Regions from separate parts of the Bacillus sp. AC266 genome, predicted to be linked through region 2. Evidence: riboswitches for the same ligand, from Rfam matches in the RefSeq annotation. Region 2 holds a riboswitch; each other region holds the start of a gene.
What was found. Region 2 has a riboswitch for S-adenosylmethionine ahead of AC0IXC_RS19405 (bifunctional O-acetylhomoserine aminocarboxypropyltransferase/cysteine synthase). Riboswitches for the same ligand answer to the same signal wherever they lie in the genome.

Region 1 (5,989 bases), on a different contig from region 2:
ATTCATATGAGTAAAAGGGTTATTCCAACAGAAAATTTGTAATTAAGCGATTGGACCGCCTAAGTTAATAATAGCTTCAGAAACGCTATCGAATTTTTTGAAGTTTTCTTTAAATTCGTTTGCAAGCTCAATTGCTTTCACTTTGTAAGCATCTTTATCAGCCCAAGTTTGTTCAGGCATTAATACTTCATCAGGTACACCTGGAACATGACGAGGTACTTCAAGGCCAAAGATGTCGTGTTTTGCAGTTTCAGCTTTAGCAAGTTCACCGCTTAGTGCTGCTTGAATCATTGCACGAGTGTAACCTAAGTTCATACGTTTACCAACGCCGTATTCGCCACCAGTCCAGCCAGTGTTTACTAAGAATACTTTCGCATCATGTTTCTCGATTTTTTCACCAAGCATTTCAGCATAACGAGATGCATCAAGCGGTAAGAACGGTGAACCGAAGCAAGTAGAGAATGTAGCTTGTGGAGATGTAACACCGCGCTCTGTTCCTGCTAGCTTACTAGTGTAACCGCTTAAGAAATGGTACATAGCTTGTTCTTTTGATAACTTACTGATTGGAGGCAATACGCCAGATGCATCAGCAGTTAAGAAAATAATTGTATTTGGATGTCCTGCAACACTTGGCAGTACGATATTGTCAATCGCATGCATAGGGTATGCAGCACGTGTATTTTCTGTTAAAGTAGTATCGTTATAGTCAGCGATGCGTGTTTGACCATCAATGACAACGTTTTCTAAAACTGAACCAAATTTGATTGCATCGAAGATTTGTGGTTCTTTCTCATGAGAAAGGTTTACACATTTTGCATAGCAACCGCCTTCAATATTGAATACGCCGTTATCAGACCAACCGTGCTCATCGTCACCGATTAATTTACGGTTTGGATCAGCAGATAATGTTGTTTTGCCTGTTCCAGATAAACCGAAGAATAGTGCTACGTCGCCTTCTTCGCCTACGTTTGAAGAGCAGTGCATAGAAAGAATGTCTTGTTCAGGTAGTAAGAAGTTCATAATAGAGAAGATTGATTTTTTCATCTCTCCAGCGTATTCTGTACCACCGATTAGTACGATACGTTTTTCGAATGAAACCATAATGAATGCTTCAGAATTTGTACCGTCAATTGCTGGATCTGCTTTGAAGTTTGGTGCAGAAACAATTGTGAACTCTGATTCGTGAGTTGCTAATTCTTCTTCATTTGGACGAATAAATAATTGATGTACGAACAAATTATGCCATGCATATTCGTTAACAACTTGAATTGGTAGGCGATAGTTGCGATCAGCGCCAGCAAATCCTTTGAAGATGAATAACTCTTCTTTTTCTTTTAAGTATTCTAAAACTTTTATATATAATTTATTAAAATGTTCTTCAGAGATCGGTTGGTTCACGGCTCCCCAAGCAATTTTGTCAGCAACCGATGCTTCCTTCACAATAAATTTATCCTTAGGAGAACGTCCTGTGTATTTTCCTGTTGAAGCAGAAACGGCACCAGTAGAAGTTAATTTCCCTTCGTTTCGCATTAATACTTTTTCCACTAATTGCGGAACACTTAATTGAATCTGTGCATTGCTTCCGTTCAATAATTCATGTAAACCAATTTGGACATTCACAGTACTCATATTTATATACCATCCTTTTCATTTAATGAAATATTTCTCGTAATCCCCATCAATAGTATAACACAATTATATAAATAATGTATACTATTTATTTATTTTTGTTTGTGTGAATGTATCATTTCCCTATTAATATTTCATTCTATGGGTATTGAGAAAAACTTTCAGGAAAATGTGAATATTAATTGACAAATGAATATCATTTCTTTAGTATAGGTTGGGACGGATACTCTCTTATCCCGAGCTGGCGGAGGGACAGGCCCGATGAAGCCCAGCAACCTCATTTGTAGTGGTAAATACAGGTGAATAGGTGCTAAAACCTGTGCGAGGCTAACGGTCTCGAACGATAAGAGCAAAGGGCAAAAAGCAGTATGCAAGTAGCAAATTAAACCTTTCCTCTATGTTAAGTAGGAAAGGTTTTTCTGTATGCTTGTGTGGGAGAATAAATGTATGTCGCAGTTTGTGGCAAATTAAGGATGAGTTCCGTACAATATATACAATTACTGTAGGGAGGTTTACCACATGACAAAAAAACGTCATCTGTTCACATCTGAGTCTGTAACTGAAGGACATCCAGATAAAATTTGTGACCAAATTTCTGATTCAATTTTAGATGCGATCTTAGCAAAGGACGCAAATGCACGTGTAGCTTGTGAAACAACTGTAACAACTGGTTTAGTATTGGTAGCGGGGGAAATTACGACTTCTACTTACGTAGATATTCCAAAAATCGTTCGTGAAACAATTCAAGGCATTGGTTACACACGCGCAAAATACGGATTCGATGCAGAAACTTGTGCAGTTTTAACATCTATCGATGAGCAATCTGCTGACATCGCTATGGGTGTTGACCAAGCACTAGAAGCACGCGAAGGTCAAATGACTGACGCTGAGATTGAGGCAATTGGTGCGGGAGACCAAGGTTTAATGTTTGGCTTCGCATGTAATGAAACACAAGAATTAATGCCACTTCCAATCTCGCTTGCTCACAAATTAGCTCGTCGTTTAACTGAAGTACGTAAAGATGACACATTATCATACTTACGTCCGGATGGAAAAACGCAAGTTACAGTTGAGTATGATGAAAATGGTAAACCTGTACGTGTGGATACAATTGTAATTTCTACACAACATCATCCAGATGTTACGTGGGAAGAAATCGATCGCGATTTAAAAGAGCACGTAATTAAAGCTGTAGTTCCAGCAGAATTAATGGATGGAGAAACGAAATTCTTCATTAACCCAACTGGCCGCTTCGTAATTGGTGGACCACAAGGTGATGCTGGTTTAACAGGACGTAAAATCATCGTTGATACTTACGGTGGATACGCTCGCCATGGCGGTGGTGCATTCTCTGGTAAAGATGCAACGAAAGTTGACCGTTCTGCAGCATATGCAGCTCGTTATGTTGCGAAAAACATCGTAGCAGCTGGTCTTGCTGACAAAGCAGAAGTACAACTTGCATACGCAATTGGCGTAGCACAACCAGTATCAATTTCAGTTGATACATTAGGCACTGGTAAAGTATCTGAAGACGTATTAGTAGAACTAGTTCGTAACAACTTCGATCTTCGCCCAGCTGGTATTATTAAAATGCTAGACTTACGTCGCCCAATTTACAAACAAACAGCAGCTTACGGCCACTTCGGACGTACTGATGTAGATCTTACATGGGAACGTACAGACAAAGCAGCTACTTTAAAAGAGCAAGCTGGTCTATAATATATGAAAAAAAGCTTTGCGCTGTGTGCGCAAAGCTTTTTTTATTTGGTTTTATCCCGTAAAAGCCCGATTGGTTTAACTAATAATCAGTGGGGAAGAACAAAATCCCCACTGATTAAAGTTTCACTTTATTTACTACTTGAATGCAAGAACTACAATAAACTTCCCCGTCTAGCTCAATATACTTCTTCATATTTGTCATACCACTTGCCGGAAATGGCATATGAATCCAAGCTTTTTCATACGTTTGTATTTCCTTTTCACATGATTTACAAAGGATTGGTTTCTTACGGAACATAGACGGTCAGCCTTTCAGTTGACGCGCTTTTCCTGCGCAAAAAGCACTGCTCAGTAAAAATAGCGTTGCGAATATAATACTCACTAATGTAGCGTATGGAATCGCGCCTTTTAAGGAAAAGCCGACAGTGATGGAAGCAACAAATAAGAGGATGAATGTTGTTGTTAATTTTTTGTATAGTTCCATAGTGAGTGAACCTCCAAATTATTTTGTAATTTAAAATGAAATCTACTATGTAGAAAATATAAGGGGATTTAAAGAGTAGCTAATGGTGTGTAGTCCAGGCGTATAAGAAAATATATTTTCCTTTTTGTGGTCGTATATACTTATATTGTATCACGGTGCATCATTGGCTTCATACATAATTGTGTAAAGATATGTATGATAAAATGAAGAAAAGTCTTTAAGAAAGGAAAGATGAAAAATGAGTGTAACTGAACATAAAAAACAAGCTCCAAAAGAAGTGCGCTGCAAAATCGTGACGATTTCCGATACACGTACGGAAGAGACGGATAAGAGCGGACAACTATTACATGAATTATTAAAAGAAGCAGGACATAAAGTGACCTCTTATGAAATTGTGAAAGATGATAAAGAAAGTATCCAGCAAGCAGTGTTAGCAGGTTATCATAGGGAAGACGTTGATGTCGTGTTAACGAATGGCGGAACTGGTATTACGAAACGTGATGTAACGATTGAGGCAGTGTCAGTGTTATTAGATAAAGAAATTGTTGGATTTGGTGAGTTGTTCCGTATGATAAGTTACTTAGAAGATATCGGAAGTAGTGCGATGTTAAGTAGAGCAATCGGTGGTACAATCGGGCGTAAAGTTGTCTTTTCGATGCCAGGGTCTAGCGGAGCGGTTCGTCTTGCGATGAACAAGTTAATTTTACCGGAATTAGGTCATATTACATTTGAGTTGCATCGTCAATGAAAATTGCAGGAATTGTATTAGCTGGCGGACAGTCTAGTCGTTTCGGAGAACCGAAAGCATTGGTGATTTGGAAGGGAACTACTTTTGTTGAGCATATTGTGCAAGTAATGGAAAGTATTTTGCAAGATGTTGTTGTTATTAGTCATACTGATATAAAAGAGAGAGTAGAGCAATTAGTACAAGTTCCAGTTATAGAAGATATGTCGCACTATAAAGGAAATGGGCCACTTGCTGGAATAGTGTCAGGAATGGAATACATAGATTCAGATTGGTATATTATCATGCCTTGTGATGCACCGAACGTTTCAAATGAATGGATTACCATTTTATTAGAGCAAACGAGCGATGAATATGATGCTGTTGTCCCTATTATTAATGGAAGAAAACAACCGTTACTTGCAGCGTATAATAACCGCGTGAAAGAAAAGATTTATGCTTTGCTTCAAGAAGAAAAAAGAAGTATGGGCCAGCTTTTATCACAATGTAATGTGAAATATATTGCTGGTGAAGATGTACAAGCGAATGTAGATTGGTTTATAAATGTGAATACGAAAGAAGAATATGTGCAGGCTCAAAAAGACCTTTCAAATGAATGAAAGGTTTTTTGATATACAGAAATTGGGGAACAATTGCTGTATAAAGGTATGTGAGTAAGTTGATTTTAACGGGATTTTTTAAAATCACCATACAGTAAAAAATACTTTATAACCATATATTAATTTTTATGGGTTTTTATTACAAGTCTGTTTAGTTATGTATCTTTTTGTTATAATGAATATAGGAATAAAATGATATTTCACCTTATGTATCATTTATTAAACTAAAATTTATAACTGTGTAATAAACTCCCTTCGTTTTTTGGAAGGGAGTTTTTCTGTTTAAGCGAGTAATTCTGATGCAGTGTGCTGAAGGACTTCTGCATATTGGTCAAGTAAGCCACGAAGGATCTCATCCCAGCTTTTTGATTTAGCATAAGACGAAGCTGCTATGCCCATTTGCATAAGTTGATCTTCATTTTGCAATAAAGAATTGATGGAGGATAGAAAGGAATCTATATCTTTTGGTGGACAAAGAATTCCCGTTTTTCCATCTGTAATAATATTTTTAACCCCGCCACTATTCGCACCAATAACAGGTGTACCACATGCGAGTGACTCCAGCACGACGTTCCCAAATGTTTCAGTAGTAGATGGAAATACCATTAGATGGGAGGAAGCATAGACTTCAGCTAAATCTTTACCTTGTAAATATCCAGTAAAGGTTACATTTGTTTTTGGAACATTTTCATGCAGGCCCTTGGCAAGAGGTCCATCTCCAGCGATGAGCCAATGAATATCGTCACGTTCTTTGTTTGTCGTTTGAATAAGTGTTTGAAGAGTATCGATATCTTTTTCAGGAGCAAGGCGCCC
Region 2 (5,989 bases):
CAGGTGTACGTGATTTGCCGCGTGTAGTAGAAGAAGCGCTATGGCGAATTGGACAAGAAGCTTTAAATAACGTAAGTAAGCATGCGAATGTAAGAGAAGCGACGATTTATTTCAAAGTGACGGAGAAAAATGTATCATTAGAAATAGTCGATCAAGGAAATGGGTTTGTAGAAAAGGATATAAAAGAGAAGAAATCACTCGGTATGACTACGATGCGTGAAAGAGTAGAATTAGTTGGTGGAACAATTAAAATTGTAAGTAGTAAGAAACGAACGAGTATAAAAGTAAATGTACCATTATGATGTGAAAATGAGGGAAGTTTGTGAAAATAAAAGTATTGTTAGTTGATGATCATACAGTTGTTTTAAAAGGATTAGCATTTTTTCTAAGTACACAGGAAGATTTTGAATTAGTTGGTGAAGCAAATAATGGGAAAGAGGCGCTAGTGAAAGTAGGCGAAACAAGTCCAGATGTCGTATTAATGGATTTATATATGCCTGAGATGGATGGAATTGAGGCAACAGCTTGTATTAAAAAAGAATATCCAAACGTGAAAGTAATTGTATTGACTAGTTTCTCTGATCAAGCTCATGTATTGCCGGCACTAAAAGCTGGGGCGAGCGGTTATATTTTAAAAGATATCGAACCAGATCAGCTTGTTGAAGCTATTCGAAGCGCGTATAAAGGTAATATTCAATTACATCCAGATATAGCAAATGCCCTTCTTTCTCAAACATTACCACAGGAAGAGAAAGAAGAAGAACCTTCCGTTCAAGTGGATGTATTAACAGCGAGAGAAAATGAAGTATTGCAGTTATTGGCGAAAGGGATGAGTAATAAAGAAATTGCTTCTGTTTTAGTTATTACAGAAAAAACGGTAAAAGCTCATATGAGTAGTATTTTGAGTAAGTTACATTTATCCGATCGCACACAAGCAGCATTATATGCAGTGAAAAATGGAATCGTATAAGACAAAAGTCGTAAGACCTAGTTCGCCTTTAGAAGGTGGACTTTTTTTATGGAAAAATACGTCTATGTGAGGACGTAATTGTTTTGATATAAAGATAAAATGTATTTGTAAGCAACAATAATTATAAGGGAGTACCCTTTTTCGTAAGTGATATATAACAACATAAGAGTGAGTAGTAGGAGGAAAAACAATGGCAACAGTTTTATTTGTAAAAGCAAACAACCGCCCAGCGGAACAAGCAGTTAGTGTGAAATTATACGAGGCATTTTTAGCAAACTATAAAGAAGCGCATCCAAATGATACAGTGGTAGAACTTGATTTATATAAAGAAGAATTACCATATGTAGGCGTAGATATGATTAATGGTACATTCAAAGCAGGTAGAGGATTTGATTTAACAGAAGAAGAAGCAAAAGTGGTAGCAGTTGCTGATAAGTATTTAAATCAATTCTTAGAAGCTGATAAAGTAGTTTTCGGTTTCCCATTATGGAACTTAACGATTCCAGCCGTATTACACACGTATATTGATTATTTAAACCGTGCTGGTAAAACGTTTAAATATACACCAGAAGGTCCAGTTGGGCTTATTGGAGATAAGAAGATTGCATTATTAAATGCACGCGGCGGCGTATATTCTGAAGGACCAGCAGCTGAAATGGAAATGGCTGTAAAATATGTAGCGAGCATGATGGGCTTCTTCGGTGTAACAAACATGGAAACAGTAGTTATTGAAGGACATAACCAATTCCCAGATAAAGCAGAAGAGATCATTGCAGCAGGTCTTGAAGAAGCGGCTAAAGTAGCAAGTAAATTTTAATTAAAAATATAATCGTCACTCGAAAAAACAGCATTAACATTTACATGTTAATGCTGTTTTTTTATATTAATTTGTAGTTTCGTTATGTTTAGGAAGCGGAAATGCATTCCCAATCGCTGCTGCCCCGAGCATCGGTAATAATAAATTGAGCGGGAAAAACATGAGTAATAGTAATGTTATAGCTATTGGTTTTCTTAATGCATAGCTTGAAATAGCTGTCGTGACGATGGCTACAGAAGCTATTGGATCTATAGGGATAATAGAAGCTATAGCATATCCGATACTTGATCCAGCAAATATAATTGGGAAAATATGTCCGCCGCGCCAACCCGTATTTAAACAAACGGCAGTAATACATAATTTTAAAATTCCTGAAAGAAGTAGTACCCAGAAGGATAAATGGCTCCATTCAACGACTAAATCTTTTAATTGATGTTCCCCTGAGAATAACGTGTAAGGAAGAAAAGTTCCTGTAATTCCTAATAAAATACCGCCTATAATTCCAAGTGATACCTTGTATTCTTTGAAGGGGTGGATTAATTTCTCTAATGTGAATTCTAATTTGAAATAAAAGAAACCAACTATAGCACCAATGCTAGCAAGTGGTAGAAAGGCGATCCATTCATTAAGAGCAAGAGACCCTTCCCCAAAATCAACAATAAAGGATCCACGATTATCGAGTTTACTAAGCAATAAGTAAACGGAAAAACCGGCAAAAGTGGTAGCTAAATATACAATTGCTTTTTTTCCTTTCGAAAATTCATTAATTTGTTCACCCTCATTTTCATTCGGAGCTAAGTAACCGAATAATGGTGCATTAAAAATTACACTTAAAGTAGCACCAATTCCAACCTCTGTTAGTTCATTCATTCCCTTTAAAGCAAAATTAAAGCGATCTCCTACCCATGTACAAAGTCCACCGATAATTCCAACGAGTGCTGCTTCTGGGCCTAAACTAGCTCCAAATATTAAAACGATAATCGCAGTTAAAGTAGCTTTATGTACAAAACTGTATTCGATTCTACCTGTTTTTTTATATTCAGCCATCACTTCGGGCATAAGACGTGGATATGTACCGAAGTATTTTTGTGTTAAACCAACGAGGATACCACCGATGATTGTTACACAAATGGTGTAATAAGGCGGAGAAGAGAAAATAGTAGGTAAGTATCCCCAAATAAAGTGAATTCCGATATTTATTGTAACTAAAAATAACCAGACTGTAGCTCCTACTATAGAGCCTAAAAGAATGCCATATAGGACGAGTATATAGTGCATGTCCTTTTTATTTGTCATGTTGTACCTCCGTTATGTAAATTTTCATGTAGAAAGGATTAAATATGCTAGTGTGAAATGAATTGAATATATATAGTATCTTTTTGAGGGTTTGGCTTATTCAATATATTGAAATCTCATGAAAATTTGAAACCAACGCGGTTAAACCACTTATTTAATTTTATATATTGATCGGAGTTTTTAAAAGGTCTTTTTCAAATGAATATGGAATATATTTCTTTTGTTGTTTATATTAAATTCCTTGCATTTAATTTAGAACATTCAGAAAAACCATTTGACATCAGGAAATTATTGCTATAAAATCAACGGTAATTGCATAGTCTTATCAAGAAAAGGTGGAGGGACAGGCCCGATGAAACCTTGGCAACAGCCGTATAACGGAATTGTGCCAAATCCTGCAGGTAATAATCCTGAGAGATAAGAAAGAGCCTTAGAGCGTGTTTTCAAACTGCTCCTTTCTTGTTTTCAGGGAAGGGGCAGTTTTTTATTTTGGATAAAGTGAAACTTTAATCAGTGGGGGTTTTGTCCCTCCCCCGCTAATTATTAGCCTTCATCAATCGGGCAGTTATCTCCCACCTAACTTCCTCGCATTTGCCGAATTTGGAGGTGGGAGTCTTACTGCCCGCAAATAGCGGGATAAAAGAAAGGAGAATGAGAGATGGGAGAATCATGGGGGAAAGGAACGATTTGTGTGCAAGGTGGCTATACGCCAAAAAATGGTGAGCCGCGTGTTTTGCCACTTTATCAAAGTACAACGTATAAATACGATACGTCAGATGATTTAGCAGCACTATTTAATTTGGAGGCAGAGGGATATATATATACGCGTATTGGAAATCCTACTCTAGCCGCATTTGAGCAGAAGTTATCAGATTTAGAAGGCGGTGTAGGGGCTGTTGCAACAGCTTCTGGGCAGGCAGCCATTATGCTTGCGGTTTTAAATATTTGCAGTAGTGGAGACCATTTACTTTGTTCTTCAACTGTTTACGGAGGAACGTTTAATTTATTTGGAGTGAGTTTGCGAAAGCTGGGCATAGATGTTACGTTCTTTAATCCTAATTTAACGGCAGATGAAATTGCGGCACTTGCTAATGATAAGACAAAACTCGTTTATGCAGAGTCGTTAGGAAATCCAGCAATGAACGTTTTGAATTTCAAAGAACTTTCAGCGGCAGCAAAAGAATTAGAAGTACCTTTTATCGTTGATAATACATTGGCGACGCCTTATTTATGCCAGGCGTTTGAACATGGGGCAAATATCATTGTCCATTCTACAACGAAATATATTGATGGCCATGCAAGTTCTCTAGGTGGGATTGTAATAGATGGAGGGAACTTCGATTGGACAAATGGAAAATACCCTGAGCTTGTCGAACCTGACCCGAGTTATCATGGCGTAAGCTATGTTCAAAATTTTGGAGCAGCAGCGTATATTGTGAAAGCACGCGTTCAGTTATTAAGAGACTACGGAAACTGTATGAGCCCATTCAATGCATATATTAGCAACATTGGCCTTGAAACATTGCATTTACGAATGGAGCGTCATAGTGAAAATGCTCTCGAAGTTGCTAAGTGGCTTGCCAATCATGATCGCATTGAATGGGTGAATTATCCAGGATTAGATAGTAATGAAAATTATTCGTTAGCACAAAAGTATTTGAAAAAAGGTGCTAGTGGAGTTTTAACATTTGGTATTAAGGGCGGATTAGAAGCAGCGAAAGAATTTATCGCAAATGTAAAGCTTGCAACTCTTGTAACGCATGTAGCTGATGCAAGAACTTGTGTAATACATCCTGCTAGTACGACGCACAGACAATTAAGCGCAGAAAATCAGCGTTTAGCTGGCGTTACATCTGATTTAATCCGTTTATCGGTCGGTATAGAAGATGTTTCTGATATTATTGCAGATTTAGAAGCGGCACTAGTCGGAGGCAAACAACATGCCGATCATAATTGATAAAGATTTACCAGCTCGCAAAGTATTGCAGAAGGAAAATATTTTTGTAATGACGAAGGAGCGAGCAGTAACACAAGATATACGTGCTTTGAAAATTGCTATATTAAATTTAATGCCTACAAAACAAGAAACAGAGGCGCAATTACTTCGTTTAATTGGAAATACACCGTTGCAATTAGATGTTCATTTACTTCATATGGAATCGCATCTGTCTCGCAATGTAGCGCAGGACCATTTAACGAGCTTCTATAAAACATTCCGTGATATTGAGAATGAAAAATTTGATGGACTCATTATTACAGGAGCACCAGTTGAAACTCTTTCTTTTGAAGAAGTAGATTATTGGGAAGAGCTTGGACGTATTATGGAGTATTCAAAAACGAATGTAACATCTACGCTTCATATTTGCTGGGGGGCACAAGCTGGTTTGTATTACCACTATGGTGTGCCGAAGTATCCTCTTGCGGAAAAAATGTTTGGTGTATTTGAACATGAGGTTCGCGAGCAACATGTGAAATTGTTACAAGGGTTTGATGAAGTGTTTTTTGCTCCGCATTCTCGTCATACAGAAGTACGAGAGAGCGATATTGAAAAAGTGAAAGAATTAACGTTATTAGCCAATTCTGAAGAAGCAGGCGTTCATCTTGCTATTGGGCAAGAGGGAAGGCAAGTTTTCGCACTCGGACATAGTGAATACAGTTGTGATACGTTAAAGCAAGAATACGAACGGGACTGCCAAAAAGGATTAAATATTGATGTGCCAAAAAATTATTTTAAACATAATAATCCAAATGAGAAGCCAATTGTTAGGTGGAGGAGTCATGGGAATTTATTATTCTCTAATTGGCTGAATTATTACGTGTATCAAGAAACCCCTTATATATTGTAAATGATTGTATAACACGTGGTAGCGTTTTATTTGTAAAGATTAACCTTTATTTTTCTTAAT
Region 3 (5,989 bases), on a different contig from region 2:
TTTTCTGACATGAAGTTTGTTTTTGTCAAGAAAATTATTTGCATTCGTGCAAACTTATTTTGTTGTCAGATTTTAAATTTTGATTTATGATTTTCAACAGGGACAAAATGTAGTGAATTGTCGAATAATATGTAATACTCTTAATTTCAAGTTTTATAGAGATAGAATGAGAGATAGAGTGACACATCGAAGAGGGGGTTACCACAAGTATGAAAAGAATAGGACTTGCATGGCAAATTTTAATAGGACTTGCGCTTGGTATTGCAGTTGGGGCGATTTTCTTTGGCAATCAGGAAGTGGTGAAGTACTTACAACCAATTGGTGATATTTTCATCCGATTAATTAAGATGATTGTTGTACCGATTGTTGTAGCGAGTATTGTTGTTGGGGTTGCTGGTGTTGGCGATATTAAAAAGTTAGGTCGACTAGGCGGAAAAACAATTATTTACTTTGAAATTATTACAACGATTGCAATTGCTGTCGGTCTATTAATAGCAAACATTTTCCAACCTGGAAAAGGCGTTGATATGGATAAGTTAACAAAAACAGATATTTCTAAATATACACATACGACAGAGCAAGTACAAAGTCATTCGTTCGCAGATACGTTTGTAAATATTGTTCCGACGAACATTATGAAATCATTAGCTGAAGGTGATATGCTTGCTATTATCTTCTTCTCAGTATTATTTGGTTTAGGTGTAGCAGCAATTGGTGAGCGTGGCAAACCAGTTCTACAATTTTTCCAAGGTGTAGCAGATGCAATGTTTTATGTAACGAACCAAGTTATGAAGTTTGCACCATTTGGTGTATTCGCATTAATTGGTGTTACAGTTTCTACATTCGGATTAGCTTCATTAATTCCATTAGGGAAATTACTCATTGTAGTATACGGAGCAATGATCTTCTTCGTTGTAGTTGTATTAGGACTTACAGCGAAAATATTCGGTATTAACATTTTCCAATTCTTTAAAATTTTAAAAGACGAGCTGATCTTAGCGTACTCTACAGCAAGTTCAGAAACGGTTTTACCGAAAATTATGGAGAAAATGGAGAAATTCGGTTGTCCGAAAGCAATTACATCTTTCGTTATTCCAACGGGGTATTCATTTAACTTAGATGGATCAACTTTATATCAAGCAATTGCGGCAATTTTCTTAGCGCAAATGTACGGTATTGAATTATCCATTACACAACAAATTACGTTATTACTTGTATTAATGGTTACATCAAAAGGTATCGCGGGTGTACCGGGCGTATCATTCGTTGTATTATTAGCAACACTTGGTACAGTAGGTATTCCAGCTGAAGGTTTAGCGTTTATTGCAGGTATTGACCGTATTCTAGATATGGCTCGTACAGCAGTTAACGTTGTAGGTAACTCTTTAGCGGCTGTAGTTATGTCTAAGTGGGAAGGTCAATATGACGCTGAAAAAGGACAAGCCTATTTAAAAGAGATATCTGAAAAGGGTCAAGCAGCTTAATTATAATATGAACAAGCTCTCACATAATATGTGGGGGCTTTTCTATATATAGAAGAGGAGCGGACGTAATGAAACGTAAATATGGTGACGGTTCTTCGTGGAAGCGACTAATAGAGAAGGATTATAGGGTTAAGCAAGTAGAGGATGGAATGTTAGGAATACTGGACATAAAAAAAGTGAGGGAACCTAGTCATAAAGAATACAATGGTAAACAGCTTTGCATTGCAGGTGATGGGTATACATGGATGCAATATTTTATAAACGGGAAAAACTTTGCAATTACAGCTATGTTAGACAATCAAAAACAATTAGTACAATATTATATCGACGTGACGAAAGAATATAAAATAGACGAGCGTGGTTTACCTTATTTTGATGATTTATATTTAGATGTAGTATTGTTACCGAACGGTGAGATCTATGTACTGGATGAAGACGAGTTAGAGGATGCCTATAAAATTGGTGATGTTACAAAAGAAGAATATGAGTTAGCATGGAATACAACAAAATGGATTATCGCGACGATAAAAAATAGAAAATTTTATTGGATCTCAATATTGGATAAAGAAATCGAAAAGTTAAAATGATTGGTTTATTCATATTTTTGTATAATTACCAAAAAAATCTATACAAAAAATAATTGACTTTTGTTTTGTAAGCGAGTAAAGTTAGGAAAGAAATTATTATTAAAAAATAAATATGAAACCTTCTTATAAAGAGAGGCGGAGGGACTGGCCCTACGATGCCTCGGCAGCGGACTCGATTTCAGAGTGCTGTGCCAAATCCAGCAAGCATGTGCTTGAAAGATGAGAAGAGTGTTTCTTATAGATGTATAAGACCTCTTCTCATCGGAAGAGGTCTTTTGTTGTTCATTAGAAAAGGTTGAAAACTAGGGAGAGATGATACTTTGAAAGAAACGAGAGGAAATGGTTTAGCGTTATTACCACTTGGAATATTTTTGGCGCTATTTATTGGTTCTGGAATTATTACAGGTGATTTCTATAAATTGCCGATACTTGTAGCAATTTCAATTGCCGTAGGAATTGCTTTAGTGATGAATCGTAAGGAAAGCTTTAATGTGAAAGTAGAACGATTTGCTAAAGGTGCAGGAAACCCTGATATTATGATTATGGTATTAATTTTTGTACTTGCAGGGGCGTTTTCTGAAACAGCAAAAGGAATGGGCGGAGTTGATTCCACTGTTAACTTAGCGTTATCTATTTTGCCACCAGGATTTATCGTTGCTGGAATTTTTGTTATAGGGGCATTTATTTCATTAGCGATGGGAACTTCAATGGGAACAATTGCAGCACTAGCACCGATTGCTGTAGGTATTAGTGGGCAAACTGATATCTCAATAGCACTTGCGATGGCTACTGTTGTGGGCGGAGCGATGTTTGGTGATAATTTATCATTTATTTCAGATACAACAATTGCTGCTGTTCGTTCACAAGGAACAGAAATGAAAGATAAGTTTAAAACGAACTTTTTAATTGTATTACCAGCCGCTATTATTACAATTGTACTATTAGTAATAATTACTTTAGGAAGTGATACACAAGTTAAAGCCCATAGTTTTGACTGGATAAAGATTTTACCGTATGCAGGAGTACTTATTACAGCACTACTTGGCTGGAATGTACTTATTGTGTTAACTGGTGGAACAATATTATCAGGTGCTATCGGCCTTATAGATGGAAGTTACACGTTAGAGAGTTTCTTTAAAAGTGTAACGACTGGAATGGGCGGTATGATGGAGCTAGTACTACTTGCTATATTAATCGGTGGTATGGTTGAACTTATCCAATATAATGGTGGCATTCAATATTTAATGAATCTTTTAACACGTAATATTCGTTCGAAAAAAGGAGCGGAGTTTGGTATTGCTGGCTTAGTGAGTATGACGAATGTGTGTACAGCAAACAATACAATCTCTATCATTTTTACAGGTCCGCTTGCGAAAAAAATTGCGGATCAGTATGAAATTGATCCCCGTAAATCAGCGAGTGTACTGGATCTTTTCTCTTGCTGTGTACAGGGGTTAATCCCATATGGTGCTCAAATGTTAACAGCGGCAGGATTTGCTGCGTTATCTCCGGTCGAATTGTTACCATATGCATTTTATCCAATTTTAGTTGGAGTATGTGGAATCATTTCTATATTAATTGGTTTCCCGAGATTTTCTAAAGTGGCGGAAAAAAAAGAGTATCATAAAACTGCATAACATAAAGAGACATTTATTATTAGCAGTTGAAAACGCTCGGAGAACATTCTCTGAGCGTTTTTTATTATTTATAAATCCTTTTTCAAATAGTAGTGTTTATAATCTCTTCCTACGTTATCGAGGATACCATACTCTTTATAACCATATTTTTTATAGAAATCTAATGCTTGAAAGCTTAAAGTGTCAACTTTTATAAAATCACAATTTCTTTCTAAAGCGATTTTTTCTACTTCTAATAACAGTTTAGTTCCATACCCTAATGCACGTATATCTTCATCGATGATAAAAGAGTGAATCTCTAACCAATTCCAACAGACTTCACCTAATATTCCCCCGCATATTTTACCATTTTCATCCTTAAGAAATAAATGAATCTCTAAGTATCTGTCTCTTAAATCAGATGGAAAGTGCTTTAAATTATATTCATAAAGCTGATTGTTTATATAGTTTTTAGCGGCGGTATTGATTTCTTTCGTAATGTGTAAATTCATGATATATCCCCTTTAATTTAAATGTAGCCTTCTGATTTATTTTAACATAATTTTCTTAATAATATATTTAATGTAATTTAATAAACGTTTGTATGTATTGCTAATTTTTTGGACGCGCAAGTTGAGATTTTCATCCGTTATTGAATAAGAATTTTTCTGTATCTATACGCATCGTATACATGTTCGTTTTGCAAAAGGCTGAATGCAACTCAGTCTTAAGTCTGAGTCGAAAACAGTTCTTAAGCTCGTTATGAAAAAATGAAAAAATAGTTAAGATAAGAGTATCAAATCGAAGGGAGGCAAGCACAAGATGAAACAATTTCTAGCGTTTATCGCAGCCGGTATTTTGGCTTTAATTGCTCTTGGTAGTCTTGCTGGTATTGTAGGATTCGCCATTGGAGCAGGAGTTGTGTACTGGAGCTATAAATCATTTGTGCGAGCTAAATCATTCTTTGGAAAGTTAGCTTGGGGTATTGTTGGTTTAATCGGTTTGTCCATTGCGCTTTCTCATTCCCCAGCATTAATCGGTATCGCAGCATTAGTAGTTTTATACTACGGATACCGTGAGTGGAAAAAAGGAAAAAATGTAGTTGTTGATTCTGCTCCAGAAAGTGCTAAACCATATAGCAACTTTGAAGATGAGTGGAACAAGTTAATGAAAAACTAATATAAAATAAATCAAATTATAAAGTAGAAGAGAGGAAGATTATAATGAAACAATCTTTATTCGGACGTGTACGCGATGCAATTTTAGCTGATTTTCATAATGTGTTAGATGAGAAAGAAAGAAAAAATCCAATTGCTATGTTAAACCAATATTTACGCGATAGTGAGCGTGAAATAACAAAAATTGAGAAGTTAATTCAGCGTCATAAAGCATTAAAATCTAACTTCGCTCGTGAGCTTGAGCAAGCACGTTATTTCGTTAATAAAAGATCAAAGCAAGCTATCATCGCACAAGAAGCAGGCGAATTGCAATTGCATGAACGTGCATTAGAAGAAGTAGCGTATTATGAAGGGCAAGTAACTCGCTTAGAAGAAATGTATGCTGGTGTTGTAGAGCAAATTGATGAGTTAGAGCGTCGTCTTTCAGAAATGAAAAATAAATTAAAAGAAATGAACGCAAAGCGTATGGAATTAATGGCACGTGAAAATATGGCGCATGCAAACCGCCGTATGAATACTGCTATGCATAAAATGGATGAAAATAATCCGTTCTTACGATTCGAAGAAATTGAAGATCACATTCGTGACATAGAGCTTCGTATAAATGAAGAGCATGAGTGTGATACATTTGATATGAAAATTGCAAAACTAGAGAGTGAAATGAAAGAGAAAAATGAAGTATCGTTAACGAAAGAAGTAACAAAATAATTGTAGTATATAATAAAACAGGCTTATGATATAGTGATAGGAGAAAAGGTGTTGGAAAGCAATGCCTTTTCTTCTATGTATATGTGACAAGGAGGGGGGAGCTGAAATGAAGAAGCAATTTTCAAAAACACAATTTATGGGGATGCTCCTCATCATATTTGGATTCGGTCTTTTTCTTGATATGATACTTGGACATTTTGAACCAGGTGGTCTAATATTTGCATTTATTATGATTATGTTTGGAAGACATTATCGAAAGAAGAACCGTTATGTAAGAGGGAATGTATTTTTATTTGTCGGTGGTATTGTCTTCTTATTCTTCTTATTTTCATCAGCGGCATTCGTACTTGTTGTGTTTGCTTGTTTAGCTTTAATTGGTTATCAACTTATTCAACAAGGACATCGGCAAAAAGCAA
Region 4 (5,989 bases), on a different contig from region 2:
AACGACATAAACTGTTTGTAATGGTAATAATCTTGTCCAGCTGTCGGCTCATCTAATACAATAAGTTTTGGGTTTGTTATAAGTACAGATGCAATAGTAAGCCTCTTTTTTTGTCCATAGCTTAATGCCTGAATTGGCCAGTTACGAAATGGATATAATCCACAAATTTTTAAAGATTTTTCGACTCTTTTCTCAATCTCATCTTTAGAAACCTTTTTTAATTTTAATGAATATGAAACCTCTTCTAAAACAGTAGGCTGTGTAATCATTTGATTTGGGTTTTGCATAACGTAAGAAATAACTTCCCCGCGTTTACGAATAGACCAACAATTTATATTTTCTCCATCGAATGTTATTCTCCCATTCTTCGTTTTATTTATTCCTATAAGAGTATGAGCTAATGTCGATTTCCCTGCTCCATTATGACCCAATAACGCTACTATTTCTCCCTCTCCTATTGAAAGGTTGATATCTTCTAAGGCTGTATGTTTGTTATTGTACGTAAATGATAAATTTTCTATCTTGCATAAAGCTTTTTTAATATATTTGTTTTTTGATGAAACTTGCTTATGCATCCAGTTCTTTAATAGGCTATGAACGCCTGCATTACGAAGATTTTCAATTGGAAATACCCTAACATTATTACTATCAAAATTTAATTTCTTTAGCGCCTCTATATAAATAGGTTCTCTTAGTCCGATATTTGGTAATATATTAGAATTTAAAATACTATCCGGTGAACCAACGGCAATAACTTCTCCCTCATCTATTAAAATAATTTTATCTAAATCAAGGTTTAAAATTTCTTCTATTCGATGTTCAATAATTACAATTGTTTTATTATATTTCTCATGTATATTTTTAATGAGTTCTATTGTATTCAAACTACATGCAGGATCCAAATTAGCTAACGGTTCATCAAATAATAATATATCGGCATTTGTCGTTAGCAGACCTGCAAGAGAGACTGTCTGTTTTTGACCTCCTGATAATTCATGCGGACTTTGTGTATGAAAGTCCTGCATGCTTACCTTTTTTAAAGAATCCGTAACAATCTTTTTCATTTCTATTTGATTTACACAATCGTTTTCTAATGCAAATGCTACATCCTCTTCGACAGTAAGGCCTATAAATTGTGAATCTTGATCTTGTAATATTGTCCCTACGTGTTTACTCTGTTCAAAAACACTACCTTTTCTCGGATCCTTTCCAGCTATTAAAATGTTACCGGTACTTATCCCTTCGTAAGAAAATGGGATTAGCCCATTTATACAATGAGCTAATGTTGACTTACCTGAACCACTTCGTCCAGCGATAAGTACCTTTTCCCCAGGATATATTTGAAATGTAATATCTTTTAAAGTAGGCTGCGTGGTATGCCTATATTGAAAGGTAAATTGTTCAAAAGAAATAATTGGTTGCATGTATACATCCCTACTTTTCAATTTTTAAATGTGTATGTTTCTTATTTGATTTCGCTAGACCGATCGTGATTGGTAAGCCAAGAACTAAAAATACGATAACGTCTGCAATTGTTGCGCCTAGTACTTGTATAACTATTTTGTCAAACGGTTCTCCCATCACAATAATATCGAATGCTCCAGCAAATATAATTGCTATGACAATACCAATTAACCCTGCAATTGCAAAATAAGAAATATCACGGTTATTATACGTTCCATGTTTTACACTAAAACCAACTCTTTTTTGTATGAGTCCCATTGCAAAACCAATAATACCTGAACTAATAACCCATCCCCACCAAATACCCCAACCAGCGATCGTATCTGTAACAGTATGACCGATGAGTCCTATTAAAAGCCCTGCTACCGGGCCAAATAACGCTCCAAAAACTGTTAAAATAGCCAATGCGGGTTTAATAAATGTATTCGGCGCGATAGAAAATCCCCAAAGCCCTAATACCCCGTATAAAGCTGCTCCAATTCCAATAGCTACTACTAGCTTTGTCGTTAATTTGTTCATTACAATTCCCCTCTCGTATTATTCAACTTTTAATACTCTATATTTATTTTGAAAATGAATTATGCATCGACACTTCCTTTCTATACAACAAAAAATGACCTCTTAAATAAGAGGTCATTTTCTTTCACGTACAAGAATCCCCTTATCTTTCAAAAGACACATAGTGTCCTCTGCGGAATTAGCACCTTCCTATGTAATTACATAGGGGTTGCTGAGGCTTCAAAGGGCCGTTCCCTCTACCTCTCTGGATAAGTATGTATTTGTAATCTGTATTATGGCACTAACAATAAATAATTTCAATACTTTTCTTACTATTTTTATTTTTCGATAAATAGTTCACTTAAATCATTGTATTCTTATCGGAATTATGAAATAATAAATTCAAAATTGTTACGGGAGGAATGCATGATGAAAGTAATTGGCTTAATTGGCGGACTAAGTTGGGAATCAACATCGTTGTACTATAAACACATTAATACACTGACTCTCTCTAAATATGATCAAAATGCGAAGCTTGTTTTATATAGCATGGACTTTGGGGAGGTAACTACATTATTGCAAAACCATCAATATGAAGAAGTGAAAAATGAATTAGTCACGGTAGCAAAAAAGGTAGAAAACTCAGGAGCTGAATGTTTACTAATGTGTTCTAATACCGTACATCTATTTGCTGAGGAAGTAGAACAAGCAATATCAATCCCACTTCTTCATATCGGTGATGTAAGTGCTAAAGAAATGGTAGAACAGAATATAAAACGGATCGGATTATTAGGAACGAAACAAACAATGGAAGAAGATTTTTATACATCACGACTAGCAAAATATAACATTGAGACAATCATCCCAAATGACGAAGAAAGAACTTTTATCCATCACGTCATATTAAATGAATTAAGTAGAGGAGTTATTTCAGAAACATCAAAAGAAAAACTAATACAAATTACCAATTCATTAATTAATAATGGGGCTGAAGGAATTCTACTTGGCTGTACGGAAATTCCTTTGCTCATTTCCCAAAATGATCTATCTGTTCCTGTTTTTGATACTGCTTATTTACATGCGAATACTGCTGTACAATTTGCTGGATAATAATATAAAAGCATACAGGTAGAGCCTCTATGCTTTTATATTATCCGAACTATTTATTTAAAAGAGCATCAATAACTGCAATGGCTCTTTTGGAACCACCACACTCTAAAAAACTTTCATTCAGTTTTTGAATGCCATGTTTATACTTTTTATTTGAAAGAACGTCTGTTACCGCCTTTTTTAAAGTTTGCACATTAACATGCTCTTTCAATAATCTATGTGCTGCCTCAAGCTCAGTTAATCTTTGCGCTATCATAGGTTGATCTTTATCATGCGGTATTATCACAAATGGGACATTATAATGGATTGCATCGTGCACACTATTCATTCCACCATGTGTAATAAAAACATCTGCTTCACTTAATATTTCTGATTGAGGTACGTAAGGGGTTATAATAAAGTTGTCTGGCGCTTGCTTAATTTTTGAAATATCATTTCTATCACCAATCGCCATTACTACAATCCCTTCGAAATTTGAAAAAGCATCAATACAAGTATTAAAAAATGGTTCGAGCCCTTCGAGAAGTGTTCCCATTGAAATATAAATAACTTTCTTTTTTGAAAGCAATTCAAGTGGAAACTTTACATTTGTTTTGCGCTTTATAATACTCGGTCCAATAAAAACATTGTTTTCTCCGAACGAATCGCTATTAGGTTGAAAATAACGACTTGTATACACGAGACTAATATCTCCCTTATTATGCATAAATTGAAGATTACTTTTGGGCTTTACTCCAAATTCATGTTCCATTTGATACAGTAACTTTTCAGAGAGTTCATCGGGTTGGAATTGTATGTCTGCATTTGGATGAAAAGGCAAGGTTTCCAATAATACTGGTGGAATTAAAAATATAGGAGAGGAAACTATGCCTGGAACTTGTAAATATTCCTTTACTAACTCTCCAGCACCAAATATATCATAAACTATGAAATCAAAATTAATGCTTTTACATAATCGTTTCGTAATTTCTAATATGTATAAAGAAGTTTGAACATGTACATGAAAGAAAGTTTTTAATCCATATGAAGTTTCATTATCAATAGAAATCTCCTTTAATAAATCCGGATGAGTATGTACAATGGCTCCCAAAACTTCAAGCCTTTCCTTAAAACTTTCCGTTGTAATATAGTGTACGTTATCACCTCTTTCAGTAAAGGCCTTTACTAAACTTAATGTAGGATTTACATGTCCCTCTGCAGGGAAATTAACTATTAAAATATTCATCACTTATTTCTCACTCCTACAATTCAATGTTCTTATTAATCGTACTGTTATTATTACAAGCAATCTTCCCTTAATAGTCCCAATATACTTACTACTTTAGGTTGATAAATAATTATCAGACATTGAAAAAGGCATCTACATAAAATGTAGATGCCTAACTGTGATAAGGAGTGTTCTGTGAGGTTAGGATAAGCTTTTCTGCTTGTCCTATGCTATCAATATATGATTTATTTTATAAAACGTGCATATCTAATAGAATTATTTTATTTGATCAAATGGATAATATACCATCTTCACTTTACCTATTATATTTGACTCATCAATTAGTCCAAGCGTATTCCTACTATCTTTACTATGATTTCGATTATCACCTAACACAAATAATTTATGCGTGGGAACTTTCATTTCTCTACAGTTTGAAAAACGATTTGATACTTGTGACATATCTAACTGTATATACGACTCATCACGCTTTTTACCGTTAATATATACCTCATCGTCTCTTAATTATATGTTATTCCCCGGTAATCCAATAATTCGTTTCACGTAGTATGTAGCCGAGTCCTCTTTTTTTATTATTACAACATCACCATGATGAAAAGAAGAAAAATAGATGCTAGCCTTATTAACAAGTATGCGATTATTCTCATTCAAAGTAGGTTGCATCGAAATTCCTTCTACCATACAAAATAAGAATGACTTATTAATAAAAATAATTCCTATTATAATTAAAATATAGCTACATATTTTTCTCCGATCTTTTAGAATCAATTGCTTCATATATACCTCATTTCTAATCTATTCGTATGTAAAAAACGTCTCTAGTTCATATAATTGCTAGAGACGTTTCGTATATTTTAATTCTCTTTAGAGTCATCTGTTTTTGGTGCTTCGCCAGTTAATCGCTTATTTTTTAATTCAAAATAAGCATCTAAAACTTCTTTTCCAATATCAGAGTTAATACCAGATTTATCATTAATAACCCACGGCACAACTACAGAGAATGCTACTTCAGGATTATCATACGGCGCATATCCTGCTAACGTTAAATTATAACATTCTCTTCGCTCACCTTTTTCATTTCTTCCAATATCACTTTCTCCACCGTATACTGTCTGTGCTGTCCCTGTTTTACCTGCTGGCTTATAAGATGCTTTTTGGAACGCCCTTACTCCTGTTCCATCACCTTCTTGGAATACCCTTCTAAATCCTTCTTTTACTTGATTTATATATTCCTCTTTCATATCTATCTTATTTAAAACGATTGGTTCTACTGCATGCACCACTTTACCAATCTCATCTTTTTGCGACGTTTGCTCTCTTACCTCTTGAACAATTTGTGGCTTCATTCGATATCCACCGTTTGCGATTGTTGAAATATACTGTACAAGCTGAAGTGGCGTATAGGTGTCATACTGGCCAATTGAGTAGTCTAGTAAAAAACCAGGTTGATTATCTTTTTTACCAATTTGTCCAGCTGTTTCATTCGGTAAATCAATACCCGTTGGAACACCTAATCCAAATTGCCTGAAATAATACCTCATTTTATCAAAGTACTCCTGTTTAATATTTAATGAACTATTTTTCACATAATCTACACCTGCAATTTTTAATGCTGTATTAAACATATAAACGTTAGAAGAAACTTGTAAAGCTCTTAGATCATCAATATTCCCGAAATCTTTCCAAGAC

Region 1: another riboswitch for S-adenosylmethionine. It lies ahead of metK (methionine adenosyltransferase); the one in region 2 lies ahead of AC0IXC_RS19405 (bifunctional O-acetylhomoserine aminocarboxypropyltransferase/cysteine synthase).
Region 3: another riboswitch for S-adenosylmethionine. It lies ahead of AC0IXC_RS15620 (Na+/H+ antiporter NhaC family protein); the one in region 2 lies ahead of AC0IXC_RS19405 (bifunctional O-acetylhomoserine aminocarboxypropyltransferase/cysteine synthase).
Region 4: another riboswitch for S-adenosylmethionine. It lies ahead of AC0IXC_RS03800 (ECF-type riboflavin transporter substrate-binding protein); the one in region 2 lies ahead of AC0IXC_RS19405 (bifunctional O-acetylhomoserine aminocarboxypropyltransferase/cysteine synthase).

Annotation. Positions count from the first base shown of each region.
Region 1 covers NZ_CEEDEC010000002.1:100,044-106,032, forward strand. The annotation lists gene pckA (phosphoenolpyruvate carboxykinase (ATP)) at 43-1,629, opposite strand; SAM riboswitch class I at 1,858-1,979, shown strand; gene metK (methionine adenosyltransferase) at 2,149-3,348, shown strand; gene AC0IXC_RS07990 (hypothetical protein) at 3,464-3,646, opposite strand; gene AC0IXC_RS07995 (hypothetical protein) at 3,653-3,832, opposite strand; gene AC0IXC_RS08000 (MogA/MoaB family molybdenum cofactor biosynthesis protein) at 4,071-4,580, shown strand; gene AC0IXC_RS08005 (molybdenum cofactor guanylyltransferase) at 4,577-5,176, shown strand; gene AC0IXC_RS08010 (glycosyltransferase family 4 protein) at 5,459-5,989, opposite strand, start outside.
Region 2 covers NZ_CEEDEC010000004.1:474,560-480,548, reverse strand. The annotation lists gene AC0IXC_RS19425 (GAF domain-containing sensor histidine kinase) at 1-302, shown strand, start outside; gene AC0IXC_RS19420 (response regulator) at 323-970, shown strand; gene AC0IXC_RS19415 (FMN-dependent NADH-azoreductase) at 1,161-1,787, shown strand; gene AC0IXC_RS19410 (chloride channel protein) at 1,854-3,083, opposite strand; SAM riboswitch class I at 3,403-3,507, shown strand; gene AC0IXC_RS19405 (bifunctional O-acetylhomoserine aminocarboxypropyltransferase/cysteine synthase) at 3,742-5,040, shown strand; gene metA (homoserine O-acetyltransferase MetA) at 5,024-5,929, shown strand.
Region 3 covers NZ_CEEDEC010000003.1:466,947-472,935, reverse strand. The annotation lists gene gltP (glutamate/aspartate:proton symporter GltP) at 210-1,484, shown strand; gene AC0IXC_RS15625 (ribonuclease FAU-1 family protein) at 1,553-2,071, shown strand; SAM riboswitch class I at 2,192-2,297, shown strand; gene AC0IXC_RS15620 (Na+/H+ antiporter NhaC family protein) at 2,392-3,708, shown strand; gene AC0IXC_RS15615 (GNAT family N-acetyltransferase) at 3,777-4,199, opposite strand; gene AC0IXC_RS15610 (lmo0954 family membrane protein) at 4,510-4,866, shown strand; gene AC0IXC_RS15605 (PspA/IM30 family protein) at 4,911-5,573, shown strand; gene liaF (cell wall-active antibiotics response protein LiaF) at 5,680-5,989, shown strand, end outside.
Region 4 covers NZ_CEEDEC010000001.1:723,579-729,567, reverse strand. The annotation lists gene AC0IXC_RS03805 (ABC transporter ATP-binding protein) at 1-1,424, opposite strand, end outside; gene AC0IXC_RS03800 (ECF-type riboflavin transporter substrate-binding protein) at 1,435-1,983, opposite strand; SAM riboswitch class I at 2,123-2,238, opposite strand; gene AC0IXC_RS03795 (aspartate/glutamate racemase family protein) at 2,389-3,072, shown strand; gene AC0IXC_RS03790 (macrolide family glycosyltransferase) at 3,122-4,300, opposite strand; partial or broken gene lepB (signal peptidase I) at 4,556-5,077, opposite strand; gene AC0IXC_RS03780 (peptidoglycan D,D-transpeptidase FtsI family protein) at 5,155-5,989, opposite strand, start outside.